2 regions of the Nocardioides sp. NPDC004968 genome follow, and region 2 is predicted to be linked to the other one. Evidence: riboswitches for the same ligand, from Rfam matches in the RefSeq annotation. Region 2 holds a riboswitch; the other holds the start of a gene.
The links. Region 2 has a riboswitch for cyclic di-AMP ahead of ABZU72_RS09655 (C40 family peptidase). Riboswitches for the same ligand answer to the same signal wherever they lie in the genome.

Region 1 (4,072 bases), on a different contig from region 2:
TTCGCGGGCTCATCGTGGGCCACGGGAGCAACAGGTGTGGTGACGGACTCGGCCGGTTGCGGAGCGGGAACCGCGGGAACCTGCGCCCGTCGCATCGCCTCGAAGGCGATCGCGGTCATCAGGCCCCCGACGGCCGCGACCCAGAAGCTCGACTCGTGAAGCAGCTCGCGGAATCCCGGCGACTTGAGGGCGTTGAGCTGGACGCTGCCGTAGATGGACATCACGAATCCCGCGGCGCACAGGATCATCCTGGCGATCGCGCTGAGGGTGTGCCGCACGCGCTGGTCTCCCACTCCCGATGATTCGAACGTCGGGAGAACCTATCGAATCAGGCTGGTGTGGCGCAGGAAGCCTGCTGGATCAACCGAGCAGGGGCGAGAGCGAGGAGAGCGGGACGGTGCGGGCGCCGGCGCGGCGTACGTCCTTGACGACCTCGGCGTCGTCGGTGGCCACCAGGATGACGCGGCCCGCGGGCTCGGCGTCGACGAGGTCGCGGATGACGTCGTCGGCGATCACGCCCTCGGGGGAGAAGAGGACCTTGACGCCGCGCGGAGGCACCGCGGTGGGGCGTACGGATGCGGAGTGGGCGTCGAAGACGACGGTCGTCTCCGCGCCGGTGCGGGCGGCGATCGGCGCGATCGCCCGCAGCAGCCGCAGCCGCTGGGCATCGAGCGCCGAGTCGGGCCACAGCGCCTTGGAGACGTTGTAGCCGTCCACGATGAGCCGGACCCGCGGCATCGCCAGGAACTGCTCGAGGTGGGCGCTGCTGGTGACCCCGGCACCGGCGGCGGCGTCCGCGGAGGCCAGCTCGGCCTCCACCCGCTCGCCCGGGGTGCCGGTGACAGGCGGCAGCGCCAGCTCGCGACGCAGGCCACCGGCCGCGTCGAGCAGCGTGTCGAGCAGGAACCGGGCGCGCAGCGAGGCGTCCTCGCGGTCCGTCTTGGACGTACGCCGCTCGGCGGCCGCCTCGCGCTCCAGCTTGTCGATCTGGCTGCGGAGCTGGCGCAGCTGGCGGTCACGCGCGGCGAGCTCGTCCTCGGCGCGGGCGAGCGCCGTGCGGGCCTCGGTCAGGGCCTCGTCCAGCCCCGTGCCGGCCTCGCGGGCGGCTGCCCGGGCCTCGCCGAGCTTGCGTCGCAGGGCGGTGTTGTCGGCCTTGAGGTCGTCGAGGCGGGCCTTGCGGTCGGCACGCACCTCGCGGAGCTCGTCCTCGGCCGCGGCGAGCTTGCCGCGCAGCCGGGCCACCTCGGCGTCGACCACCGGCACCGCGGCGGCCTCCAGCCGGTCCAGGGCCTCCTTGAGCGAGACCTCCCAGCCGTCGGGGCGGATGAGCCAGACGACCGCGGCCGCCTCGGCCGGATCCTCGGGGAGGACCACGTCGTCGGAGGAGCCCTCGGAGACGTACGCCGGTCGCAGCTGGCTGCCGACCTTCTCCCGGACCTCGTCGTCGCTCTCGAGCACCGAGGCGATCATCGCGCCGCCGGCCTTGGCCCGCCGGGCGGGCGCGAAATCCGCGATCCGCTTGAGCGCGGGCGGCAGACGCGTCACGTCGGGAAGCACCCCGGCCGTGAGCGCGACGATGCGCCCCCGGACCGTGTCGGGGAGCGTCGCGTACGCGGAGACCTCCATGTTCCAAGTGTAGGGACCCGGTCCGCGATCGCCGCCTCGAATACCGTGCTGCGATGGTGGTGACACGCCGGACGCAACCGGACGAAAGCAAAATGTCGGTGCTCGGTGAGACCGTCACAACATGACGACGAGAATCGACTGTGACACCTGCCTCGTGCGGGGACTGGCGTGCCACGACTGCGTGGTCACCGTGCTTCTGGGGCCGCCTCCTGAGCTGACTATCGAGGACGACGAGCGCCGGGCGCTCGACGTGCTGGCCGAGGGTGGACTGGTCCCGCCGCTGCGCATGGTGGAAGGGATGTAGCCGAACTTTTGGGCGTGGGTGGTTGGCAGGTGGGGGATGCCGTCGGCTAGTGTGCGCAGGAACTTGGCGCTCGTGGAAGTGGGTCAACCGGCCCACGCGAGTGTCGCGCTTAGTCCAGGCCCGCTTCGGGGCGGGCCAGGAGCCGGGGAACCACACCGGTCGTACGCCGCGAGAACGGAGTGCGATCACCTGGGGTGCATCCGCCGCAAGGGCGATCTGGGAGACCAGATCGAGGAGCGGTGGTAAGGCAGGTCGTGCCTGAACCCGTCAGCTCACCCGGTAGGCGTCAACGACTACACACAAGGAGACCGTCCGCTCGTGACACGCGACCGGAAGCGACTCATTGCCGGAGCAGCCGGCATCGCCGCCATTGGTGTCGCCGGGATCATTCCCGCAGCGACCCCCGCCCAGGCAGACCCTGACATCGACGACGTTCGCAAGAAGGTCGACAAGCTCTACACCCAGGCCGAGGCGGCCAACGAGGACTACAGCAACGCCAAGCTGCGGCTTCAGGACCTCAAGGACCAGCTCGACGACCTCAGCTCCGACGAGAAGCGTCAGAGCAAGGAGCTCGACAAGATCCGCGCAGAGCTCCGTGACTCCGTGCTGCGGCAGTTCGAGGGCTCCGACGTCTCTGCCGTCGGCCAGGTGATCACCTCCGAGGACCCGCAGGAGTTCCTCGCCGGTCTCTCCACCGTCTCGTCCTACAACGCGCTGCAGGCCGACCTGCTCGCCCGGTACAACACCGAGGCGGAGGCCCTCCAGGTCCGCCGCGAGGCCACCGAGGATGCCAAGTCCCAGATGGCCAAGGTCAAGACGACCATGCAGCAGAAGAAGAGCGAGATCGACAAGAAGTACGAGGCGGCCCAGGCCGAGCTCGACGAGCTGGAGGCCGATGAGCTGGAGGAGTTCCAGTCCACCGACACCAGCATCCCGGGCAACCTGCCGCCGCCCTCGGGCCGCGCCAAGGCTGCCGTCGACTACGCCCTCGCCCAGGTCGGCGACGCCTACGTCTACGGCGCCACCGGCACCGAGTCGTGGGACTGCTCGGGCCTCACCATGGGTGCCTGGGGCCAGGCCGGCGTCTCGCTCCCGCACTCCTCCTCGGCGCAGTACAGCAGCGGACCCCAGGTCTCGCGCGACCAGCTCGCCCCCGGTGACCTGGTCTTCTACTACAGCCCGATCAGCCACGTCGGCATCTACATCGGCAACGGCATGATCGTGCACGCCTCCAACCCGAGCACCGGTGTGAAGGTCTCCCCGATGGACGAGATGCCCTACACGGGCGCCGTCCGCCCGGGCTGAGCTTGACCCAGCACCCCGAAGAGGCCGATCGTTCGCAGGTGCGAACGGTCGGCTCTCTTCTTTCCCGTCCGGCCCTGATCGGGGCCGGGCTCGTGCTGGTGATGCTGCTCGCCGGGTTCGTCGGCTGGCGGCTGACCGGCGGGGGCGAGTACGTCGCGCCGACCCCGAGCAGCGCGCCGGTCGTGCGCGCCGACACCGAAGGCGCCAGGGCCTCGCTGGCGGAGCTGGTCGACGGCGTACGTGACGGGGCGGAGCCCGAGGGAGAGGACGCCGCCTCGGTGGCGGTGCGCAACGCTCGGGCGATCGGCATCGGGGACGTCACCGCGAGGTACGTCGCCGAGTCGGGCAACGTGGAGCCGGACGGCTCCTGGACGGCCGACGTCGAGATGTCGTGGCGCACGCCCGGCGACCCGGCGCTGACCGAGGAGCTGAAGGTCGGCTTCGACGCCGAGGGCGCGATCACCGGGTTCTCGGCGGCCCAGGGCACCCGGCTGCCGCTGTGGCTCAGCGGCCCGGTCGAGGTGCGCCGCACCGGCTCCACCCTCGTGGTCGCCCAGGCGTCGGCCGAGGTCGCCGACCGCTACGCCGAGCTGGCCACCACCGCTGTCGCCGGGGTCCGCAAGGTGATCCCCTGGACGGACCCGCGCCTGGTCCTCGAGGTGCCCGCGAACGGCCTCGACTCGGCGCTCGGCGCGCAGCCGGGGACGTACGCCGCCGTCGCGGCGGTGACCGCGACCGTCGACGGGTCAACGAAGGCCGGGACTCCGCTGCACGTGTGGGTCAACCAGGGCGTCATCGGCGATCTCGACGCCCCCGGCGCCCAGATCGTCATCACCC
Region 2 (4,072 bases):
GGAGCTTGGCCTTGAGGACGATCATCGCGGCGGCCTTGTTCTGCAGCTGCGACTTCTCGTTCTGGCAGGAGACCACGGTGCCGGTCGGGATGTGGGTCAGCCGGACCGCGGAGTCGGTGGTGTTGACCGACTGGCCACCCGGCCCCGAGGAGCGGTAGACGTCGACCTTGATCTCGTTCTCGTCGAGCTCGATCTCGTCGGTCTGCTCCAGCACGGGCACGACCTCGACCGCGGCGAAGGAGGTCTGGCGGCGGCCCTGGTTGTCGAAGGGGCTGATCCGCACCAGACGGTGGGTGCCGGCCTCGACGGAGAGGGTGCCGTAGGCGTAGGGGGCGTGGATCGCGAAGGTGGCGGACTTGAGCCCGGCCTCCTCGGCGTAGGAGGTGTCGAAGACCTCCACCGGGTACTTGTTGCGCTCGGCCCAGCGGACGTACATCCGCATCAGCATCTCGGCGAAGTCGGCGGCGTCGACGCCACCGGCGCCGGAGCGGATCGTCACCAGGGCCTCGCGGGCGTCGTACTCCCCCGAGAGCAGGGTGCGGATCTCCAGGCTCTCGACGGCCTTCTTGACCCGGCCCAGCTCGGCCTCGGACTCGGCGAGCGAGTCTGCGTCGCCCTCCTCCTGGGCCATCTCGACCATCAGGCCGAGGTCCTCGATGCGGGTGCGGAGCTCGGTGAACTTGTTGAGCTCGTTCTGCAGCAGGGAGAGGCGGCCGGTGACGCGGGTGGCGTTGTCCTGATCGTCCCAGAGGTCGGGCGCGGCGACCTGCTCGCCGAGGTCGGCGATCTCCTTGCGCATCGCGTCCAGGTCCAGCACCTGGCCGATGGTCTGCATCGTTGCCTGGAGCTGCTTGATCTCGGTGTCGAATTCGGGGCCTGCCACGTCTTACAGGTTACTTGACGCGTGGTGCCGCACCCGATTCGCCGACCTTCAAATATGCGCTCGCCCTCCGGTACGGGGAACCGGAGGGCGAGCATCAGGGGGATATAGGCCCCGAGACTGGGCTCAAAGGGAGGTCAGGCCTGGTGGGTGGAGCCGGCGAACCAGCCGTCCCAGGCAGCCTCTTCACGAACCGACGCGCCCGGCTTGGGGGCGTGCAGCATGATCGCCTGACCATTCTCCCAGCGCAGGAAGATGCCCACGTGGTAGACCGGGCTGCCCCAGAACATCAGGTCGCCGCGCTGGATCTGGTCGTTCGGGACCGTCGGCAGCGCAGCGGCCTGGTCCCGCGAGACCCGGGGAAGCTCGATGCCGGCGGCGCTGAAGGCGTACTGCGTCAGGCCGGAGCAGTCGAACGAGCTCGGGCCGGTGGCACCCCAGACGTACGGGTCGCCGATCTGCTCCGAGGCGACGCTGATCGCCCGCTCGATCTTGCCTTCCTGGCTCGCGGCGAAGGCCTTCGCCTCAGCCTCGGCCTTCTTCTTCGCCTCCGCGGCCTTCTTGGCGGCGATCGCTGCCTTGCGCTTCGCCTCGGCGGCCTTGCGGGCTGCCTCGGCCTTGCGCTCCTGCACCTCGACAGCCCTCTCGAGCTGCTTGATGTCGGTGAGCATCGCGGTGGGGGTGGCCGAGGCCTCCAGGGTCGGAGCCTCCACCACCTTGGCCGCCTCGACGGTCGACTCGACCGTCGTGGTCTCGTGGGAGGCCGGGGCGGCGTTGGCGGCGGGCACCGCCACCAGGGCACCGGCGGCGATGCCGCTGGCGAGGGTGATGCGGCCGATGAGCTTGCCGTGGCCGCTGAGCGTCGTCCTGAGCTTGTCGAAGGGAGATCCTGCGATCGACCGGGCGATCGAGACGTTCGGCGACCGGAACGGGCGGGGCGCGCCTCGGTGGGCAGGGTTGGATACGGACTTGGACATGCGTGAGTTCCTTCCCACGCCTGCGAGGTGAGCTGTCGGGTTCGGGCTAGAAGGTTGCCCGGCCATCTGCGATGGCTTCACCCCAAGCGACCGTCCGAGTTAGTCGCGTGGAACTTGGGTCCCCCGCTCCTGTCCCATACGTACTGCTGAGTGTGAGGGTAAAGGGGGTTCAGTAGTTGGGGCCGGCGTCCGGAGGGACAGGATTCGGCGTGTACCGGGGCCGGTCGTGCGTTCTGCACGGCTCAACCAAGGTGACATGCGATCTGGAACGGATCCAATCCCGAATGGCCGAATCTGGAGCACAATCCGCGTGTTCACGCGTGACTTTGCCGTCGTTTGTGAAACATCTCACGGACTGAACACGCGTATGACGCCGTGTCGAACTTGCGTTTACTCCGCAGCTTCGAGACGGAAACCGACGCCGCGGACGGCGACGACCTTCTCCTGCACACCGGCCGCCTCGAGCTTCTGGCGCAGGCGTCCGACGGTGACGTCGAGCGTCTTGGTCGAGCCGTACCAGTTCTCGTCCCAGACCTCGGCCATCAGCCGGTCACGGGAGACGACCTTGTCGCGGGAGGCGGCCAGGACGGCCAGCAGCGCGAACTCCTTGCCGGTCAGGGTCACCTCGCGCTCGCCGGCGTAGACCCGGTGGGCAGCCACGTCGATGCGCAGGGCGTCGTCGTCGGCGCCGAGCTCGACCGGACCCGAGCGGCGCAGCAGCGCGCGGACCCGCGCCTGGAGGACGGCCAGCGCGAACGGCTTGGCCAGGTAGTCGTCGGCACCGGCGTCGAGCCCGACGACCAGGTCGATCTCGGCATCACGTGCGGTGAGGATCATGATCCCGCCCTCGTAGCCGTTGTCGCGAGCGGCCTTGCAGACCTCGAGCCCGTCCATGTCCGGAAGGCCCAGGTCGAGCAGCACCAGCTCGGCGTCGTACGGAGGTGCCAGCAGCTCCAGCGCCTTCTTGCCGGAGTCGACCCAGGTGACGTCATAGCCCTCACGCTGGAGCGTGCGCACCAGGGGAGCAGCGATGTCCTCTTGGTCTTCTACGACAAGCACGGAGTTCGACATGAAGAGAACAATAGTTACAGCCCCGTAGGGCTTGTGAAGAGATCCCCCCTTTCAGATAAGCGCGTGATCACATCGTTAGGTCCGAGCTGGTCGATACCGAGGGGATCCTCGGCCCCTTCGGAGACCTCATCCCAGGTCACCGGAGCAGCGACGGTGGGGATCCCTTTGCCTCGCAGCGAGTAGGGACAGATCGTCGTCTTCGATCCCGAGTTCTGCGACCAGTCCAGGAAAACCTTGCCTGACCTGCGACTCTTGGTCATGGTCGCAGTGACCTTGCGCGGGTGGGCCTTCTGGAGGTCCTCGGCGATCTCCTTGGCCAGCGCCGTGGCGACGTCCGGCTCGACGGGCTCCGGCAGGGCGGCGTACAGGTGCACGCCCTTGCTCCCGCTGAGCACCGGAGTCGCGGAGAGGTCACGGGCGCCCAGCGCCTCCCGCACGAGCAGCGCCACCTCGCAGCACTCCTGCAGGCCGGCCGGCTCGCCGGGGTCGAGGTCGATCACGATCCGGTTCGCGCCGGCCGGGGCGCCGTCGCCACCGACCGTCCACTGATGGACGTGCAGCTCCAGCGCGGAGAGGTTCGCGGCCCAGGTGAGGGCGGCGAGGCTGTCGAGGATCGGAAAGGTGAGTGTTCCCTCCCTGTGGTCGGCGGTTCGGGATCCCGTTGTCGGAACGACGACCGTACGGACCCAGCTGGGTGTGCCGGCCGGTGCGTTCTTCTCGAAGAACGACATGTCGCCGACGCCGTGCGGCCAGCGGATCCTCGTCACGGCGCGGTCCTGGAGCTGCGGCAGGAGCGCCGGCGCGACCTGGGCGTAGTAGTTGAGCACCTCGCCCTTCGTCATGCCCGTACGTGGATAGAGCACCTTGCTGAGGCTGGTCAGGGTCAGGACCCGGCCGTCGACCTCGACGCGTACCTCTTCTCGTTCGACCATCACAGATCCTCCGGTGAGACGTCGTCCCTGATCCCGATGAAGCTCGGCTGCCGCAGCCGGCCCTTGTAGCTCGCCGCCGCGACGGCGGTGCCGTGGGTCTCCACCTCGACGACGAGGAGCGGCTCGACCCAGTGGGTGCCCCGAGCGTCCAGCGACGGCACTCCCCCGTCGGGGTCGACGTCGGGCCCGGCGAAGGGGCTCCGGCTGGTCTC

Region 1: another riboswitch for cyclic di-AMP. It lies ahead of ABZU72_RS05995 (NlpC/P60 family protein); the one in region 2 lies ahead of ABZU72_RS09655 (C40 family peptidase).

What each region holds. Positions count from the first base shown of each region.
Region 1 is NZ_JBEXJF010000003.1:276,177-280,248, reverse strand. Features, by position in the region: gene ABZU72_RS06010 (APC family permease) at 1-278, opposite strand, end outside; gene ABZU72_RS06005 (NYN domain-containing protein) at 361-1,626, opposite strand; gene ABZU72_RS06000 (hypothetical protein) at 1,748-1,930, shown strand; cyclic di-AMP (ydaO/yuaA leader) riboswitch at 2,027-2,231, shown strand; gene ABZU72_RS05995 (NlpC/P60 family protein) at 2,249-3,235, shown strand; gene ABZU72_RS05990 (hypothetical protein) at 3,274-4,072, shown strand, end outside.
Region 2 is NZ_JBEXJF010000006.1:149,177-153,248, reverse strand. Features, by position in the region: gene prfB (peptide chain release factor 2) at 1-883, opposite strand, end outside; gene ABZU72_RS09655 (C40 family peptidase) at 1,018-1,857, opposite strand; cyclic di-AMP (ydaO/yuaA leader) riboswitch at 1,863-2,034, opposite strand; gene ABZU72_RS09650 (response regulator transcription factor) at 2,248-2,928, opposite strand; gene ligD (non-homologous end-joining DNA ligase) at 2,943-3,860, opposite strand; gene ABZU72_RS09640 (DNA ligase) at 3,860-4,072, opposite strand, start outside.